DNA from 4 places in the Rhodopseudomonas boonkerdii genome. Region 3 is predicted to be linked to each of the others. Evidence: riboswitches for the same ligand, from Rfam matches in the RefSeq annotation. Region 3 holds a riboswitch; each other region holds the start of a gene.

The links. Region 3 has a riboswitch for cobalamin ahead of E0H22_RS19090 (DUF1636 family protein). Riboswitches for the same ligand answer to the same signal wherever they lie in the genome.
Region 1: it holds a riboswitch for cobalamin, as region 3 does, so the genes downstream of both, E0H22_RS06400 (ribonucleoside-diphosphate reductase subunit alpha) here and E0H22_RS19090 (DUF1636 family protein) in region 3, are expected to answer to the same signal.
Region 2: it holds a riboswitch for cobalamin, as region 3 does, so the genes downstream of both, metE (5-methyltetrahydropteroyltriglutamate--homocysteine S-methyltransferase) here and E0H22_RS19090 (DUF1636 family protein) in region 3, are expected to answer to the same signal.
Region 4: it holds a riboswitch for cobalamin, as region 3 does, so the genes downstream of both, E0H22_RS02090 (TonB-dependent receptor) here and E0H22_RS19090 (DUF1636 family protein) in region 3, are expected to answer to the same signal.

Annotation. Positions count from the first base shown of each region.
Region 1 covers NZ_CP036537.1:1,372,639-1,377,622, reverse strand. The annotation lists gene E0H22_RS06400 (ribonucleoside-diphosphate reductase subunit alpha) at 1-2,488, opposite strand, end outside; cobalamin riboswitch at 2,614-2,823, opposite strand; gene E0H22_RS06395 (glycosyltransferase family 87 protein) at 2,874-4,121, opposite strand; gene E0H22_RS06390 (ABC transporter substrate-binding protein) at 4,451-4,984, opposite strand, start outside.
Region 2 covers NZ_CP036537.1:2,622,986-2,627,969, reverse strand. The annotation lists gene E0H22_RS12175 (SDR family NAD(P)-dependent oxidoreductase) at 1-12, shown strand, start outside; gene E0H22_RS12170 (NHL repeat-containing protein) at 212-1,330, shown strand; gene E0H22_RS12165 (DUF3313 domain-containing protein) at 1,560-2,450, shown strand; cobalamin riboswitch at 2,746-2,969, shown strand; gene metE (5-methyltetrahydropteroyltriglutamate--homocysteine S-methyltransferase) at 3,073-4,984, shown strand, end outside.
Region 3 covers NZ_CP036537.1:4,141,226-4,146,209, reverse strand. The annotation lists gene ertE (N-carbamyl-l-glutamate amidohydrolase ErtE) at 1-148, shown strand, start outside; gene E0H22_RS19105 (tyrosine phosphatase family protein) at 159-671, shown strand; gene E0H22_RS19100 (adenosylcobinamide-GDP ribazoletransferase) at 664-1,428, opposite strand; gene cobT (nicotinate-nucleotide--dimethylbenzimidazole phosphoribosyltransferase) at 1,429-2,514, opposite strand; cobalamin riboswitch at 2,580-2,775, shown strand; gene E0H22_RS19090 (DUF1636 family protein) at 2,868-3,314, shown strand; gene cobU (bifunctional adenosylcobinamide kinase/adenosylcobinamide-phosphate guanylyltransferase) at 3,311-3,841, shown strand; gene cobW (cobalamin biosynthesis protein CobW) at 3,842-4,855, shown strand.
Region 4 covers NZ_CP036537.1:448,198-453,181, reverse strand. The annotation lists gene E0H22_RS02095 (alkaline phosphatase D family protein) at 1-921, opposite strand, end outside; cobalamin riboswitch at 1,050-1,256, shown strand; gene E0H22_RS02090 (TonB-dependent receptor) at 1,363-3,663, shown strand; gene E0H22_RS02085 (PepSY domain-containing protein) at 3,729-4,984, shown strand, end outside.

The DNA of each region.
Region 1 (4,984 bases), 2.8 Mb from region 3:
AATATTTCAGGTCCGAGACCATCACCTCGTCCCACAGCCCGCGCTTCTTGAGATCGCGCACCAGGAACGCGTTCACCACCGTGAAGTCGCCCGACATGTTCGATTTCACATAGAGGTTCTGATAGGCGGGCTCGATCGACTGCGCGACGCCGCAAATATTGGAGATCGTCGCCGTCGGCGCGATCGCCATCACGTTTGAATTGCGCATGCCGATCGCCTTCACGCGTTCGCGCAGGCTGCTCCAGTCGAGCGTGGATGAACGATCCATATCGAGGCCACCGCGTGCTTCGGCCACCAGCTCGATCGAGTCGATCGGCAGAATGCCACGACTCCACAGCGAGCCGTCGAAGGATGGATAGCGACCGCGCTCGGCAGCGAGATCCACCGATGCCGAAATCGCATGATAGGCGATCGCCTCCATGCTGGTATCGGCGAACTGCACCGCGGCATCGGACGCCATTGCGAGGCCGAGCGTATGCAGCGCGTCCTGATGGCCCATCAAGCCGAGACCGACCGGGCGATGCTTGAGGTTGGAGCGGCGCGCTTCCGGGATAGTGTAGAAATTGATGTCGATGACATTGTCGAGCATGCGCATCGCCGTCGTCACCGTGCGTTGCAGGCGCGCATGATCGATGCCTTCCGCAGTGACGTGATGCAGCAGATTGACAGAGCCGAGATTGCAGACGGCAACTTCCTCGTCCGATGTGTTCAGCGTGATCTCGGTGCAGAGATTCGACGAGTGGATGACACCCGCATGCTGCTGCGGCGAACGCAGGTTGCAGGGATCCTTGAATGTGATCCAGGGATGGCCGGTCTCGAAAAGCATGGTGAGCATGCGCCGCCACAGATCGGTGGCCCGCACCGTCTTGAACACGCGCATCTCGCCGCGCGCGGCCTTGGCTTCGTAGGCTGCGTAGCATTCGGCAAACGGCTTGCCGTAGAGATCGTGCAGGTCCGGCGTTTCGTCCGGCGAAAACAGTGTCCAGTCGCCATCCTGCTCGACGCGCTGCATGAACAGGTCGGGCACCCAGTTGGCGGTGTTCATGTCGTGGGTGCGGCGGCGATCGTCGCCGGTGTTTTTGCGCAGATCGAGGAACTCCTCGATGTCGATGTGCCAGGTTTCGAGATAGGCGCAGACTGCGCCCTTGCGCTTGCCGCCCTGATTGACGGCGATAGCCGTGTCGTTGGCGACCTTCAGGAAGGGCACCACACCCTGGCTTTCGCCATTGGTGCCCTTGATGTGCGCGCCGAGACCGCGCACGCGGGTCCAGTCGTTGCCAAGGCCGCCGGAATATTTCGCCAGCAGCGCATTGTCCTTCACCGACTTGAAGATGCCATCGAGATCGTCGGCGACAGTGGTGAGAAAGCAGGACGACAGCTGCGGGCGCAGCGTGCCGGAATTGAACAGCGTCGGCGTAGATGCCATGAAATCGAAGGATGAGAGCAGATTATAGAACTCGATCGCGCGCGCTTCGCGGTCGATCTCGCGCAGCGCAAGGCCCATGGCGACACGCATGAAGAAAGCCTGCGGCAGTTCGATGCGATGGCCCTGTACATGCAGGAAATAGCGATCGTAGAGCGTTTGCAGCCCGAGAAACTGGAACTGAAGATCGCGCTCCGGCTTCAGCGCCGCGGCAATCTTCTTGAGATCGAAGCGCGCGAGTTCAGGATCGAGCAGCTCGGCTTCGATGCCGACCTTCACATAGGCGCCGAAATATTCGGCATAACGCGTGCTCATATCGGCTTGCGAGGCCGAGCTCCGCACGCCATGCACATAAGACAGCACTTCGGTGCGCAGCTTGTCGAGCAGCAGACGCGCGCTCACATAGGTGTAGTTCGGCTCCTGCTCAACCAGAGTGCGCGCAGCCATAATGCCGGCCAACGCAAGCTCGTCGAGCGTGATGCCGTCGTACAGATTGCGCTTGGTTTCCTCGAGCACCGGCGCCGGATCGACACCGTCGAGGCCGCTACAGGCTTCGTTCACGATCAGCGCAATACGCGCCGCGTCCAGCAGCACGCGGCTGCCGTCGGCGAGCGTAACGTGAAGCGCAGGCATGTTCGGTACCGGGACGGACTGCACAGCTGTCTCCTCCGCCCGGCGGCGGGCGCGCTCCTCGCGGTACAGCACATAGGCACGCGCGACCTTGTGATGCTCGCTCCGCATCAGTGCGAGTTCGACCTGGTCCTGCACATCTTCGATATGGAAGGTGCGGCCCTCACCGATCCTGCGCGTCAGCGCGGCCACGACTTCGCCGGTGAGTTGCTCCACCGCTTCATGGACACGGCGCGACGCCGCCGCCGTGTTGCCCTCGACGGCGAGGAAAGCCTTGGTCATCGCCACCGAAATCTTGCCCGCATCGAAGGGCGAGACAGTGCCGTTGCGGCGGATGATCTGCATCGCCGGCTCGCGCGCGGGGACGATATTGGATTCGGCAGACAAAGAAGCGAGCACGACCGGATCGTGGCCGTTGGAGAGAGCGTGGGACATGGAAGGCATCGGCAGGACCCCGTGAGATGCATGTAGCTGTGGGGGCTGGGGCCGATGGTGCGTGCATCATGCCAGGCGAACGCGCGGCAAAGCCTGCAAGCGACCGCTGGGACACCCCGCCCATGGACGTTTCTGGTGTCACGGCAGGTCTCCTGGCTCGCAGGTCACGGCTTGCTTCGGTCTTCCCGGGGCAAAAGCCCCAGTGACGCGGTCGAAACAAACTCTCTGCTTACAGTTGCGGGGGCAGCGCCGGCCTTGCTCCCATTGGAACGCACCAGCTTCCCTCTTAGCCACCAAGTCTTGCGACAGGATGGACCGTAACGCCTACATTTGGTGTGAGCCGCCATGACGTGTCAAGCCGCCAAGGGCGTCGTACACGAAGAAATCAGCCGGGACCGCCAGTGCCGTGGGCAACCCCGGACGATTCGAAGGGTCTCGCATCCCCGGATCCGGCTCGATACGAATTGCCAATGCGGGCGGCGATCAAGCAGCCGACCAGGAGCGACGCCCCCAGTCCGGTCGGTGCCGCGCCCAAGAACTGATAAGCGACAAGCAGGACGATCGCGAGGCCAAGCACCGGCAATTCGTGGCGGAGAAAGCCCTCCGACAAGCCCACCCGGACGATGAAGCCGATGGCGATGGCGAGCACCATCACGTCGTAGAGAAACAGATAGGGCGTCGCCAGCACCGCGCCGACGGCCAGGGCTGCCGCCTTCCATTCATAACGTTCATTGCTGCGCCAAAGCCGGATCAGCGACACCGCGACGGCGGCGACGAGCATCCAGTGCAGCGTCCATGCCAGCGTTTCGCTGCCGTCGAAATAGCGCACCAATGCGAACAAGCTCTGCATCTTGCCCCATGGCGCGCGTCCCTCGACAAGAAAGGCCTGTGAGAACATCGGCATCCATTTGAAGAAGGCCTGCCAGCTCTCGGTGCCGAAGGCGAGCCATGACAGGAGAACCAGCGCAATGGTGGTGACGGCGGCAGGGACGAAAACACGCCACTGCGCGGCAGCGATCAACACCAGCGGAAACAACACGCCGTACTGCGGCTTGTAGCTGAGCAGGCCGAGGCAGATGCCGGCAAGGACCGGCCGCGTCGGCAGCAGCACCAGCATGCCACCGATCAGCGCCGCAGTGAGAAAACCGTTCTGTCCGACCAGCACATTGGTGAAGACGACAGGGAATCCGAGCGCGAGCAACAGCCCGAACGGACGACCGACGATCGCGCGCATGGCGACGAGATAGGGAATGGCGCTGACACACGCCCATCCGATGAAGGCGACGGGATATGACAGCTTCGCGAGTATTGCCGCAATGAACAGGAAGGGCGGCGGATAGTGCCAGGCAAAATTGCCGGGATAGGTCCGGCCAAGCACGGCGACCTGGATCTTCTTCTGAATGTCCCAGTCATAGGCCCAGGCCGGATGACCTTCGAGCGCCAGCCGGCCTGCGGACCAGACATTCACGAAGTCGGTTGGCGAGCCAAGCCCGTTGTCTTCGAAGATCCAGCCGCGCCCGTAATAGAGCGGGAAGAAGACGATCTGCAGGATCGCGAGAACCGCGCACATCGTCACCAGCGCCGGCGGAACCTGTCCGCGGCCGGGAGGCGTCAGATGCAACGGCGTCGTCATGAGGTCCCCGCGACGGGTGAAATACGCAGGCGACAGTGCCGGTGGAAGTTTGAGGAAGGTTTAAGTGAACCGCATTACCCGGAAACGAAAAACGCGGCCTTTTGACCGCATTTCGTAGTTCGGTGAGGCGAGCGTTACGGCTGCGGCTCGCGTCCGGATCGGAATCTGGACGCGAGCGCGACTTGCCGAGGAGCGGCACTGCAGACCTACGCAGACCCGACAGCTCCAACACCGAATCGCGGTTCAGCCTTCTGCCGTTCAGTAATTTTCAACAGCCACTGGGCATGCCGTACTTCGGCGAAGTGACGTCAAGCTTTGCAGCCTCTGTGCTAGTTTCCGGACTGCAGCTCTCCAAAACGCTCCCACTGCTTGCCGGTAAAGCGCATGAACTGCATCTGCTCGACCGGCAGATGATCGACCGGGCTGGTGTTGATCTTGATGCCGGGCAGCAACATCGATAGCTCGAGATTCTTGATATTGAACGCCTGCTTGAGAATGTTCTCAGTACTCAGATCATCACCGCATGCCCTCAGCACGTGTTCAAGCGCCATGCCGTTGTTGAAGCCGTTGACAAAATTCTGATCGCGGACATCGCCGTCCGGCATATACTTGGCCATGAAAGCCCGCCATTCCTGCGCACCCGGATCGTCTTTCCAGGCCGGATCCATTGGATCCTTGACATAGGCCGATGAGATAATGCCGATCCCGGCATCGAGGCCGGCTGGCTCCATCACTGTCGAAATCCAGACCGAGACGTTGGTGAGAAACGTGAGCGGCTTCCAGCTGATCTCATGAGCTTTTCGGATTGCCTGCGCGGCGAATTTCGGCGTCGCGGCGATGATAAGCGTATCGGCACCGGACGC
Region 2 (4,984 bases), 1.5 Mb from region 3:
CCGCCGTCGTGACGCGGACTCAAACTGTCATCACCCGGCTTGACCGGGTGACCCAGTACACACCGTAAGACCTGAGACTACTGGATCGCCCGGTCAAGCCGGGCGATGACAGGCATGGCGCAAATGATCACCCCGAAAGATTGACTCTTCTTCGTCACGCGCCTTCACTTCCCCCAAGCGGGACAAACCCGCATCACTTAGGGAGGTCGTCATGGCGCCACGCCTGCGCACGTTCGCACTTGCTGCAACACTCACCCTCGCCGCTTTTTCCGCCCGCGCCGCCGACATTCCCCGCTTCGAGGTCGAAGCATCCTGGCCAAAGCCTCTCCCCAACAACTGGATCCTCGGTCAGGTCGGCGGCATCACCACCGACAAGGACGGCCACATCTGGCTGATCCATCGGCCGCGCTCGCTCACCGATGACGAGAAAGGCGCCGCGCTCAATCCGCCGCGCTCGAAATGCTGCGTCTCCGCACCGCCTGTGCTCGAATTCGATGCCGAGGGCAATCTGCTGCGCTCATGGGGCGGGCAACCTTCTAAAGAATCTGGCGAAGGTTATGAATGGGTCGGCCGCGAGCATGGCATTGAGGTCAGCGACGACGGCTTCGTCTGGATCGGCGGCAACGAGGCCAACGACAATGCGATCCTGAAATTCACCCTCGACGGCAAGTTCGTGATGCAGATCGGCAAGATCGCGCCGAGCAAGGGCAGCAACGACACCACCCAGCTCGGCAAGCCCGCCGAAACCGCCATCGACAAGGACGCCGACGAAATCTATGTCGCCGATGGCTACGGCAACCGCCGCGTCATCGTGTTCGATGCCACCACCGGCGCCTACAAGCGGCACTGGGGCGCCTACGGCAACAAGCCGAATGACGACAAGCAGGCCGCCTACGATCCGAACGCGCCGGTGTCGCAACAGTTTGGCAATCCCGTGCACTGCGTCAAGCTCGCCAGCGATGGCCTCGTCTATGTCTGCGACCGCATCAACAACCGCGTGCAGGTGTTCAAGAAAGACGGCACCTTCGTGAAGGAGTGGTTCTACGAAAAGGCCACCCTCGGCAACGGCGCGGTGTGGGATCTCGCCGTCTGGCCCGATCCGAAACAGAGCTGGCTGCTGACGGCAGACGGCGAGAACAACGAAATCCGCATCATCAATCGCGACGACGGCAAAGTCGTCGGCTCATTCGGCCGCAGCGGCCGCAATGCCGGCCAATTCCACTGGGTTCACGCCATGGCGGTGGATGCGAAGGGAAATGTCTATACGGCCGAAGTCGACACCGGAAAGCGCATCCAGAAATTCAAACTGGTGTCGGATGCATTGAAGTAGTGCCACCGTAGGGCGGATGAGGCGCAGCCATCATCCGCCGCGGAGTTTCAACAATGAAATCGCTGGCGGATGACGCTTCGCTCATCCGCCTACGGCTGCGAGCACGAGTATGTAAAGTGAATTGAGCGCGACGATCACCATCACCGCCCGGCTGACAGCTCCCCGTAACATTGCGCAAACTACCGACCCTAATTACGCCCCTTTTCACCCGACACCATCGGCACAGTCGATGATGGTTCAGGGGAGCCTGTCACGGCAGTTCATCGAGGGGACGACGGTGAGATGGATAGGGGTTGCAGCCTTGGCGCTGCTCACGGCCGGCTGCGCGGCTGCGCCTCTGGAGATGTCCGGCGCCCTGCGCGACTATACGAACCTCACTCCTTCAAATGGCACGGTCACGAAGTCCCTGCTTCGCGTCAGCAAGGACGAGGTGCTGGCGGCGCGGACCGTCAAGATCGCAGAGACGCGTTTCGCGCCCCGTGCCTATCGCGGCTTCAAGGACGACGAACGCAGTCTCGTCGCCAATGCCATCAATCGCGAACTGTGCGACCGGCTCGCGGAGCGGTTCACGATCGTTGCGCCCGCGGAGCCAGCCGACCTGACCGTGCAAGCCGTCGTCACCCATGCGACGCCGACGGACGTCACCGCGGCGGGCGCCAGCAGGGTCGCGCAGCTTGCCAAGACCATCGCTCTGCCCGGCGTGCCTGTGCCTGTCCCGCGGCTGCCGGTCGGGCTCGGCAGCCTCTCGGTCGAGGCCGAGGCGATCGGACCGGAAGGAGCGCAGAAGGCCGCCATGGTCTGGGCCCGCGGCGCCAGTTCGCTCACCCAGGCCCGCATGTCGAACGAAGGCGACGCCTACGATCTTGCCGCGGAATTCGGCGCAGATTTCGCCAAACTGCTGGTGACCGGCGCCACGCCGTTCGGTGGCGTACCGCAGCTTCCGACGATCGAAACGATCCGAACGCGTATGGGCGGTGCGCCGAAATACACGGCCTGCGAGAGCTATGGTCGCTTTCCCGGCCTTGCCGGTGTGGTCGGTGGCGGTCTCGGTTTGCCGCCGAACATGGCTGACAAGGGAGCGCCGACCCAGCCCTCATCCGTCGCCGAAGCCAGCCGGTAGTCACGCTGCGAAGCTTCGCAGGCATCCAGAGCCGGGACCATCACAAATGCGGAGCTTTGCACGGTCCCGGTTCTGCGCAGCAGCGTTGTCGGCGATGCTCCGCATCGCCTGCGCTGCAGCGCGCTCGGGACACGGTTCTATTAAGCTCAAAAATACTTCAGTTCGGCTGCTTCCGCTTATGCGTGAACATGAGGACGCGGATCGCGCGGGCGTCTGCCCACCGTTTCCGCCGCGATAGGCGATTGACACCCTGCCCACCACCCAGCCCACAGATTGACGAAACGAGATCGCTCCCCTTAAGTCACGGTGTCGAGGTCTCCGGGTTGCCATGCAGCCTGGAGCTAAGAGGGAAGCCGGTGCGCAGTGAGCCAAATTGGTCCACCGCAATGCCGGCGCTGCCCCCGCAACTGTAAGCGGTGAGCCAGCGTCCATCAGTGTCACTGAAGCGCAAGCTTCGGGAAGGCCGGACGCCAGCTATGACCCGCGAGCCAGGAGACCTGCCCCGGCAAAATGTACGTCCACGGGCGGGGTGTCCCGGTGTGTCGCCAAGCAGCTGCCGCAGCCCGCGGCAGATCATGCCTGCGTCCGCCATGCCTTTGCCCCCAATCATGGGGTTAAAGTTATGTCTCTCTCTTCTTCCTCACTACCTGTTGCAACGCTCGGTACGCCGCGGATCGGTCCCCGGCGCGAGTTGAAATTGGCCCTCGAAAGCTTCTGGGCCGGGAAAACCAGCGAACGTGATCTGCTGCAGACCGCCGCCGCCTTGCGCACGGCCAACTGGGCGCGTCAGCATGCGCTCGGCATCACGGTCATCCCGTCCAACGACTTTTCCCTTTACGATCAGGTGCTCGACACCAGCGTGATGGTCGGCGCCATCCCCGCCGTCTATGGCTGGGAGTCCGGCCCGGTGCCGCTCGCCACTTATTTTGCCATGGCGCGCGGCGCCCAGGGCGATGCGCATGATACGAGCTGCGGTCACGCCCATCACGGCCGAAGCGTGGTGGCGCAGGAAATGACCAAGTGGTTCGACACCAACTATCACTACATGGTGCCGGAATTTTCCAAGGATCAGACCTTCGCGCTGTCGTCGCGCAAGCCGATCGCGGAATTCGAGGAAGCGAAAGCGCTCGGCTATCACACCCGCCCTGTCCTTGTCGGCCCCGTAACGTTTCTCAAACTCGGCAAGAGCCATGATGCGGGCTTCGATCCGCTGTCGCTGCTCGACAGGTTGCTTCCGGTCTATGTCGAACTGCTGCGCGAGCTGGCGCAGCGCGGCGCCGACTGGGTGCAGATCGACGAGCCCTGCCTCGTGCTCGATCTCGACGAGGCCACCCGTGACGCGCTGAAGCGTGCCTATGCTGGCATCAGCGCCGCAGTGCCGGAACTGAAGATCATGCTCGCCACCTATTTCGGCGAGGTCGGCGACAATCTCGACACCGCACTCGCACTGCCGGTCGCCGGCTTGCATATCGATCTCAAGCGCGGTCCCGACCAGCTCGCACCGATCGCGTCGCGCATCCGGCCTGACCTCGTGCTCTCGCTCGGTGTGGTCGACGGCCGTAATGTCTGGCGCACCGACCTGTCCGGAACGCTCGACCGCATCACACCCGTGGTGAAGCAGATGGGCACTCACCGCGTGCAGATCGCGCCGTCCTGTTCGCTGCTTCACGTGCCGATCGATCTCGCGCTCGAAACCGATCTCGATCCGGACGTGAAGACATGGCTCGCTTTCTCGGTGCAGAAGATGGCCGAGCTGGCAACCCTGGGCAAAGCGTTGTCACAGGGACGGGCCAGCGTGGCCGATGCCCTCTCCGCCTCCGACAGCGCGGTGATTTCCCGCGACACGTCGCCTAAGATTCACAACGATGCGGTTGCTCGGCGAATGTCAGGCTTGGCCAGCGTCCGTCACAACCGGCAATCTCCCTTCGCACAGCGCGCGGAGATCCAGCGCAAGGCATTCGACCTGCCGCGCTTTCCCACCACGACCATCGGCTCGTTTCCGCAGACCGCGACAGTGCGCAATGCCCGCGCGTCCTTCACACGCGGCGACATCACGCTGGATACATACGAGAAATTCCTGCGCGCCGAGACGGCCGAGGCCATACGCTGGCAAGAGGAGATCGGCCTCGATGTGCTCGTACACGGTGAATTCGAGCGCAACGACATGGTGCAGTATTTCGGCGAACAGCTTACCGGCTTCGCCTTCACCAAACACGCCTGGGTGCAGTCCTACGGTTCGCGCTACGTGCGCCCGCCGATCCTGTTTGGCGACGTGTCGCGCCCGACATCGATGACCGTCGGCTGGTGGCGCTACGCACAGTCGCTGACCGCGAAACCGATGAAGGCGATGCTCACCGGCCCGGTAACCATCCTCAACTGGTCGTTCGTCCGCGACGACGTGCCACGTAGCGTCGCCTGCCGACAGATCGCCTTCGCCATCCGCGACGAAGTGATCGATCTCGAAGAAGCCGGTGCCGGAATGATCCAGATCGACGAAGCTGCACTTCGCGAAGGCCTGCCGCTACGCAAGTCGC
Region 3 (4,984 bases):
GCATATCGGCAAGAGCGCAATGTTGTTCGTGCCGTCGAAGGATGGCAAGAGCCATTGCCCGGAGGAATACACGTCGCCCGCGCAGCTCGCCGCCGGTGCTGCGGTTCTCTACGAAGCGGTGCGCCTGCTCGACGGCCAGAACGGCTAGGCGTCTCGCAATGATCCATGTCTGCTCGCTGAGTGGCCTCCCGGAGCTCACAGCATCGCTCCAGCGTTTCGATCTGCTAACGCTGCTGTCTCCGAGCGCGGCAACGCAAGACTGGAGCGGGTTTGCGCGCGAGCGGCACGTGCAGTTATCGTTTCACGACATCGTAGAGCTGTCTCCGGGCCTGATTGCACCTGATGCCGATGTCATGCAGGCCATTCTCGACTTCGGCAGAGGGGCCGCGGGGGATCGCGCATTGCTGGTTCATTGCTGGGCGGGCGTCAGCCGTTCGAGCGCTGCAGCCTATGCGATCGCTTGCGACCGTAATCCAGGTTACGAGGCCGAGATCGCCGATGAACTGCGGCGTCGTTCGCCCTATGTGACGCCGAACAGATTGATGGTGAAACTGGCCGACGAGATGCTGGGCCGCGATGGCCGCATGAACGAGGCCATCGCGCGCATCGGCCGCGGTGCGGAGACGGCTGAGGGCAAGCCGTATCAGTTGCCGTTGCGCTGGCCTATCTGAACACGGCGGCAATGCCGAGCAGGAAGCCGATTTCGAACAGTTGCTCGATGGCGCCGAGCACATCGCCGGTGTAGCCGCCGATCGCGCGCTTCGCCCAGCCTGCGAGCATGGCGCCGAGCAGGCCGCCGAGCAGCAGGCCGATCACAACCGACTTGAACGAGATGAGTGCCAGCGGAATGGCAGCCAGCGCAGCGGTGACGAGCAGAAACGCCATCTCCTCGCTGCGCACCGGCGTTTCGATGTAACTCACTTTCATGGCCGCCGTGTCGCCGGAATAAGCGAGGCGATTCATCACGAAGGCCGGCATCGCGCGTGCTGCCGCATGCATCGCGATCAGCGCGGTCGCGCCGGTCCATATCGGCAGCATCGTGAGCGCAGTAATACGCAGCGCGCATCCGATTCCCAGCGCCAACGCACCATAAGTGCCGATGCGGCTGTCCTTCATGATGGCGAGGCGCTTTTCCACGGTCCAGCCGCCGCCGAAGGCATCGATGGTGTCGGCAAGGCCGTCTTCATGCAGGGCGCTGGTCAGGACCATGCTCGCCGCAATGGCGAGAATGGCACCGATCAGCGGCGACCAGATTTGACATCCGACGACGAAGACACTTGCTGACGCAAGTCCGATGCCCGCGCCGACAAGCGGAAAATATTTCATCGCGCGGGCCAGCCAGTCGGGTGCGGGCGTGCCGTCGGAACGCGGCGTTGGCAGCACCGTCAGAAAGCGGATCGCATTGAGCAGATGCGGATCCGGCGTCATCTAGATGCGCCCGGCCAGTACATCGTCGAGGCTGGCGACGTCAGTCAGCAGCCGTGCAGCGGCGCGCACGAGTGGAACGGCGAGCAATGCGCCGGTGCCTTCGCCAAGCCTGAGGCCGAGATCGAGCAGCGGCTTCGCATCGAGCGCTTTCAATACGAGGTCATGTCCGCGTTCTGCGGAGCGATGTGCGAACACGCAATAGCCGCGTGCCTCCGGGCAGAGCCGGGTGGCGAGCAGGGCGGCGACACTGGAAATGAAGCCGTCGACAATCACCGGCCGTCGCTGTAATGCCGCCCCCAGCACAGCGCCGGCCATGCCTGCGATTTCGAGGCCGCCGAATTCGGCCAGCACATCGAGCGGTGCGCTGGCATCGCTGCGCCCCGCTGCCATCTCGATGGCTGCACGCTTACGGTTCATGCCGGCATCGTCCTGTCCGGCGCCGATGCCGATGCAATCACCGAGCGATGCCGGTGCGAGGCGATGTGCCAGCAATGCAGAGGACGCCGTGTTACCGATGCCCATTTCGCCGAGCGCGAGGATGTCGGCGCCAGCCTTGATCTCGCCGATGGCGATGCGCATCCCGCGGTTCAGCGCATCGGCTGCTTGCTCCGGCGTCATCGCCGGTTCGCGCGCCGCATTCGCGGTCCCCATGCGCACCTTGGCGTCGATCAAGCCGGGACGCACCGGCAGTTCTGAAGCCACGCCGATATCGATGACGCGCACATCAATGCCATTGGCCTTGGCAAACGCATTGGCGCTGGCGCGGCCGGCCAGATAGGTCATCACCATCGCGACGGTGACGTCTGACGGATATTGTGACACGCCCTCGGCCACGAGCCCGTGATCGCCGGCGAAGACCAGCAGCACGGCTTTCTCCCCGCGTGGCTCGCCGGGATGGCGGATCATGCCAAGCTGGATCGCCAGTTCTTCGATTCGTCCGAGCGAACCCGGCGGCTTGGCCTTGCCATCGATGACCGCGCGCAGGATGACCTCGGTGGCGGGATCGAGGGGCGCGACGGCCGGGGGGCGCCAGATGGGGCTGAGAGAGGTCAAATGCAGGTTCCTTTGGCCGTCTGTCTGGCGCATTCGCCGCCTTCCGGTCAACCGCGGGCAGGCGGTTCCGGCTATGGTTGACCCGGGCGGTGGCTGCAGATAGCGTCCGCCGCGATGGTCCTTCCGAGAGGAAGGTGAAAAGGGAAGCCGGTGCGATACCGGCGCTGCCCCCGCAACTGTAAGCGATGAGCCCGCGCCGGTGCCACTGGGAGTTCCCGATAGGGGAGTTTCTGGGAAGGCGGCAGCGGGCGCCGACTCGCGAGCCAGGAGACCTGCCGTCACGCATTGTGCTTTGGAGGTGTCGTCGGGGCGGGGTGCACCGGACGGGAGCGAGTGGATGGCAGCATCCGCGCGACCCAACAAAGCTCGCCTGATTTGAGCCCGTGATGGATCGCAACGCATCGACCTTGCCTGACGACTCTATGGTGACCGAACTGCCGCGTCCGCTGCCTTCAGCGCCGGTCGTCGTCAGTATCTGCGTGAATTGCAAGGCAGCTGACGGTGTCGTGGTCGGGCCAGCGATGTTGGAGGCCGTGACGGCTGTACTGGATGAACGCGATGTCGCCGTGATGGTGCGCCCCGTTCAGTGTCTCAGCGTGTGCAAGCGGCCGACGACGGTCGCTGTGACCAGCCAGGACGGTTACACGTTTCTGTTCGGCGATCTCGTGCCTGAGACCGGTCCCGACGCCGTCGCGTCCTTCGTGCAGTCCTACCAGAAATCCGACTATGGCCTCGTGCCTTGGCGCGAGCGCGCCGATGTGCTGCGCAAGGGCATGGTGGCGCGCGTGCCCCCGCTGCGCTGGTCGCCTGGGGATGGAAGGGCGCCGAAATGACCTCGCTCGGTACCACGCTCGTTCTCGGCGGCGCGCGCTCCGGCAAATCGGCATTTGCCGAGCGGCTGATCGGTGAGATGAATCTCACGAAAGTCTATCTCGCCACCGCCTCTGCCGGCGATGACGAGATGCAGGCTCGCATTGCCCAGCATCGCAAGCAGCGCGGCGAAAACTGGATCACCATCGAGGAACCGCTGGCGCTGGTGGATACGCTCACGCGGGAATCGACCATCGGCCGCGTCATCCTCGTCGATTGCCTCACACTCTGGCTCTCCAATGTGATGATGGCCGAGCGCGATCCCGAGGTCGAGGCGAAGCGCCTGGTGCGCTTCCTCGATGTCTCGCGTTATCCCATCGTGTTCGTCTCCAATGAAGTCGGTCTCTGCCTCGTGCCGGAGACACCGGTCGGCCGCGCCTTCCGCGATGCCCAGGGCCGCCTCAATCAGACCATCGCTGCCGCCGTGAACAATGTCGTTTTCGTCGCTGCCGGCCTTCCTCTTTGGCTCAAGCGTTTTCAGGAGATCTGAATGTCCCGCGTTCCCGTCACTGTCCTCACCGGTTTTCTCGGCGCGGGCAAGACCACGCTGCTTCGCTCGCTGCTGACGCAGGCCGATGGCCGCCGTATCGCCGTCATCGTCAATGAATTCGGCGATGCAGGCTTTGACGGCGGCCTCGTCGAGGAATGCGCGGCCAAAGCCTGTGCACCCGGCGATATCGTCGAACTCACCAATGGCTGTATCTGCTGTACCGTGGCCGATGATTTCGTGCCGACCATGGAAACGCTGCTGTTGCGCGAGCGTCCCCTCGACGCCATCGTGATCGAGACCTCCGGCCTCGCGCTGCCGCAGCCGCTGCTGAAGGCGTTTGCCTGGCCCGCGGTGAAGACCCGCGCGACTGTTGACGGTGTCGTCACCGTGGTCGATGCGCTAGCGCTGTCCGAAGGCCGTATCACGCTGGATGAACATGCGCTCGCCGAACAGCGCGCTGCCGATGAAGGCATCGAGCATGACGATCCGATCGAGGAAGTGTTTGAGGACCAGCTCGCTTGTGCTGATCTCGTGGTGCTGTCCAAGAGCGATCTCGTCAGCGCCGAGCAGCTCGCCGAGATCGAGACCAAGCTGAAGGCCGAGCTGCGCGCCGGTGTCGGTATTGTCCGCTCCAAGGGGGACCTCGCACCAAAAGTGCTGATCGGCCTCAACGCCGCCGCCGAGGACGACATGGCCGCGCGCGTTGGTCATCACGGCGAGGAAGAGGAACACGATCACGACGATTTCGACAGCATCGTCATCAAGCCGACCGCGGCGATTGATCTCGACAGCATGCGCGCCCGCGTCAACGATGCGCTCGGCCTCGACGGCGTGCTGCGCGTGAAGGGCCATGCCCGCATCGCCGACAAGCCGGCACCGGTCGTGGTGCAGGCGGTCGGCGCCCGCGTCGATCTCGCTTTCGCCCGCCCCGATGTGAGCCATCCCGAACATCTCGTGGTGATCGGCTTGAAGGGCTTTGACGCCGACGCCGCGCGAAAAGCGCTGGCGGGCTAATTCTTTTCCCTCCCCCAAGCGGCGTAGCCGCGCGGTGGGGAGGGTGGCCGGCCGAAGGCTGGACGGGTGGGGTTTCTCCACACACGCCGACGTCACGTGTGGACCCCCACCCCGACCCTCCCCACAAGG
Region 4 (4,984 bases), 1.9 Mb from region 3:
CATGAACACGTCGAGATGCGGACCGTAATTGAGCACGCGATAGACCCGGCCGGGCTCGGCAATGTTCGGCCGCACCGGATACATCTCGTGGAAGGCGCGGGCGCCACGCGCGGCCAGCAGCGTGATGTCGCGCTCCTTGTAGGCCGCCGGCAACTGCTTGGAGAGCGACCAGTTGTTGGTGACCTCGTGATCGTCCCACTGGCCGAAGATGGGAACCTGCGCATTGAAGGCGCGAACATTGTCATCGAGCAGATTGTATTTATGCGCGGCGCGGAATTCGTCGAGCGTCTCCGCGACTTTCGCCTTTTCCGGCACCAGCGTGGTGTTCTTCCACACCGATCCGTCTGGTAACTTGGTCTCCGCCACGATCGGGCCGTCGGCATAGATGGTGTCGCCGGAATGGATCAGGAAATCCGGATTGTGCTTGCGCATCGTGGCGAAGGTGACCATGCCGCCGTCATCGGCATTGATGCCATAGCCTTGCCCCGCCACATCGCCGCCCCAGACGAAAGTGACATCGCGCCGATCGGCCGGCGCCGTACGAAAGCGGCCAACCACCGGCTCGCCGACGATCTCGTAATGCGACAGATCGCGAAACCGCACGCGATAGAAGATGTCCTGCCCCGAAGGCAGGTTTTCCAGCAGCAGTTTTGCGGTGAAATCGCTTTCCGGCAGCACGTTCACCGGCGGCAGCGCGCGGGCTTCCTTGAAGCTCTCGGTGGTGGCGACTTCCACCATCATCTGGGCCGGACGATCCGCACGCGACCAGATCATGCCGCTGTCGAAACCGATATCGCCGGACTGCACGCCATGGCTCACCACAGGCCGGTCCGCCGCGCGGCTGAGATAAGGCATCGCCAACATGCCTGCACCAGCGGCGGCGGTGGTCATAAAGCGGCGGCGAGTGACGCGGATAGCCATTCTGCTCTCCCGGGGATCGGCGATGAAGATGCCTAGGCTGTAAGCGTCTCTCGCGACGAGGCTGTGACAGTCTGCCGCAGCGCCCGCACTGTGGCAGAACCGCGACATTGACTCGTCCTGTCATTTCCCCGAAACGTGACGCCGACGGTTCCTACCGGACCAAAAGGGAATGCGGTGAGGCCCGCGCAGCGTCTGTTGCGCGAACCGATTCCGCGGCTGCCCCCGCAACTGTAAGCGGCGAGCCTTCGCCATACGCCACTGGGCCCCCGGCCTGGGAAGGCGGTGACAGGCACCGACCCGCGAGCCAGGAGACCTGCCGTCAGTCGTGGTCACACGCGAGCACATTGGGCGGGGTGTCCTGGTGGAAGTCGGGTTGCGTTCGTGAAGAATGCAGAACGGCTTGGTTTGCGGTGACGTGCCACGTTATCGCGAGTCCCTTTGATGACCACCGCCGTCTCTTCCGTATCCAGGCGACGCAAACCTTTTCTGGCCTCTGCCGCCCTGTCGTGCCTGCTTCTGCCTGTCGAAGGTGCGATGCAGCCCGCACAGTCGAACCATCTGCTCGATCCCATCGTCGTGCAGCCGGCCGCCCAGCCGCAAGGCGCGCGCCGCGCCGCGAGCGGCAACCCGACCCGCGCCGCCCGCGCACGTCCGCAACGCAATGTCGCTGCGACCGCCGCGCCACCGGTCGCCACACCGGCCGGCCCGGCCTTCGCCGCGCCGACGCTCAATCTCACCGGCGCCAGCACGGCCGGCAGCCGCCTCGGCCTCACGCGTCTGCAAACGCCCGCCAGCGTAGACGTGATCTCGGCCGAAACCATCGCCGAACGTGGACAACAGAATTTCCTCGATGCCGTGACGCAGAACGCCGTCGGTTTCACCGCCGCGCCATCGCCCGGCAATGGCGGCGTGTCCTTCAGCACCCGCGGCTTCACCGGCGGTTCGTCGGTGATGACCCTGTATGACGGCACTCAACTCGCCATCGGCGCCGGCACCGTCACCTTCCCGTTCGATACCTGGTCCGCCGAGCGCATCGAGGTGCTGCGCGGTCCGGCATCGGTGATGTATGGCGCGGGTGCCGTCGGCGGCGCGATCAATGTAGTGTCGAAGCTGCCGACCTGGGTGCCGTTCAACCAGGCTGAAATGTCGCTCGACAGCAACATGACCCGCCGTATTGCCGTGGATAGCGGTGGCCCCGTGAACAAGGATGTCGCATATCGCATCACCGCCACCGGCAACATGTCCGACGGCTGGGTCGATCGCGACAACAACTCAAATGTGGCGCTGCATGCCGCGATTCAGATCAAGCAGAACGAGGACATTACCTGGACGCTATCGACGGATTACGGCGATCGCAGCCCGACGCGTTATTATGGTACGCCATTGGTCAATGGCGGCATCGTCGATGCTATGCGTTTCAAGAACTACAATGTCGGCGACAGCAGCATTCGCTATCAGGACAGTTTCAGCCAGGTGAAGACCGAATGGCAGGTCACCGACGCCATCGCCATCCGCAACACGCTGTATTACTTCGATATGAAGCGTCACTGGATGAATGCCGAGAACTTTCGCTACAATCCGGCGACCGGCCTGATCGATCGCAGCAGCTATCTCGAAATCTTCCATAACGAGCAGCAGCTCGGCGACCGTATGGATGTGACCGTCAAGGGCCATATCTTCGGCATGAAGAACGAGTTTCTTGCCGGTTTCGATGTCAGCCGCGTGAACTTCGCGCCCTATCGGATCAACTCGTTCGGTGGCCTTTCCAACGGCGCGAGATCGTCGGTCGATCCCTACAACTTCTTCCCGGGCTCTTATTTCAGCACGATTCCGACAGTTTCTACTTACGGCTCCGTCGCCAATCAATTCGCGATCTTCGCCGAGAACCGGCTGTCCGTGACGGATCAACTCTCGCTGGTCACCGGCATCCGCCAGGATGAGCCGACGATTACGCGTACCGATTACATCACGCCTGGCAACAGTTTCGAAAAGTCCTTCTCCAACACCACCTGGCGCGCCGGCGCAGTCTACGAACCGATCAAGAACCTCGCCTTCTACGGTCAGTATTCCACTGCAGTCGATCCGGTGGGTGGCCTGGTCTCGCTGTCGAGCGCCAACAAGGATTTCACGCTGGCGACCGGCAGGCAGATCGAAGTCGGCGTGAAGCAATCGTTCTGGGGCGGACGCGGCGAATGGACACTCGCGGGCTACGAGATCGTCAAGAACAATCTGCTCGCGCGTGATCCGATCAATCCGCTGATCGTCACCCAGGTGGGTCAGCAATCGTCACGCGGCATCGAGGCATCGGTCGGTCTCGCGCTCGATCACGGCTGGCGCATCGATGCCAACACCACTTTCCTGCGCGCGAAGTATGACGACTTCGTGCAGCCGGCGACGATCGGCACCGGATCGGTCAATTTCGCCGGGAACGTCCCGTTCAACGTGCCACAGACGGTTTCGAACATCTGGGCGACATGGGCCTTCGCGCCGAACTGGTCGGCCAATGCCGGCATCCAGATCGTCGGCAAGCGCTATGGCGACAATGCCAATACGACCGCGGCGGAGATGCCGTCCTACAATGTCGTCAATGCCGGCGTGCAGTGGAAGCCCGACCCCAACACCACGGTATCGCTGCGCGTCTACAACCTGTTCGATACGGTCTATGCGACCTCCGGAAATGCGAATGTGTGGACGCTCGGCATGCCGCGCACAGCGCAGTTTGCGGTCAATGTGAAGTTCTAATCCCGGCCGGCGTTTTCCCTCCCCCGTTTTTACGGGGGAGGGAAAGAAAAGAGATCCTGCTTTCGATGGCATTCCGGCTCAAACGAAAACTCCGGCAGTGGCTGTATCTCGCCCACCGCTGGATCGGCATCGTCACCTGCCTGTTCTTCGCCATGTGGTTCATCTCAGGCGTGGTGATGATGTATGTCGCGTTCCCTGGCCTCTCCGACCAGGAGAGGCTGGCGGCGCTGCCGGAGATCGCGTGGGAGACAGCAAGGCTTTCTCCCGACGATGCGATGAAAGCCGCCGGCAGCACGCGCTATCCGCGCGAGCTGCGCCTGATGATGCTCGATAGCGAGCCGGTCTATCGGCTGAGCGATTGGGACGGCAAGCGACAGACGATCTCCGCTATCGACGGACGCGCGATCGCCGATATCTCCGAACGGCAAGCGCTCGCGATTGCTTCTCATCATCCCGCAAGCAAATCCCCACGCCTCGAGGAGATCATCCACCGTGATCAGTGGAGCGTCGTCGCGCGCTACGATCCTTTGCGGCCGTTCTATCTCATCGATCTCGGCGACGATGCCGGCACCAAACTCTACGTCTCCTCCCGCTCCGGCGAGATCGCGCTCGACACCAACCGCACGGAACGCATCTGGAACTGGCTCGGCTCGATCCCGCACTGGATCTATCCGACCGTGCTCCGCAAGGACGGCGCACTGTGGCGGCAGGTGATCCTGTGGTCATCCGGCATCTGCCTCGTCGTCGGCATCACCGGAATCTGGATCGGCATTTTGCGCGTGCGCCTGAAGCGACGCTATGCGGATGGAAATATAACGCCCTATCGCGGCTGGATGGCTTGGCATCACATCGCCGGCCTGATCGGCGGCGCATTCATCCTGACCTGGATGTTCTCCGGCTGGCTGTCGGTTAATCCCGGCCAATACTTCGCCGACCGCAACACCGCGCGCGACATGCTGCAGCGTTACGGCGGCCATGATGCAGCAACGATCGCAGCAAAGTTGCCTATCGCGCAACCCGGAGCGGTCGAGGCGCGCTTCGTCTGGCTCGATGGTAGCCCGCTGATGATCACGAAATCTCGTAGTGGCGCGCAAAGTGTGCACGACGCGTCCACCGGCGCTGCCACCGTGTTGCCGCAAGACCGCCTCTGGAATGCCGCAGCAAGACTGCTCCCGTCAGCGCAAATCACTGCGAAAATCGAGCTGAAAGATTACGATTCCTACTGGTACGCACACCACCGCGAGCGGGAATTGCCGGTGCTGCGCGCGATCTTCAGCGACGATGCGCAAACCTGGATTCACATCAGCCCGGTCACCGGCGA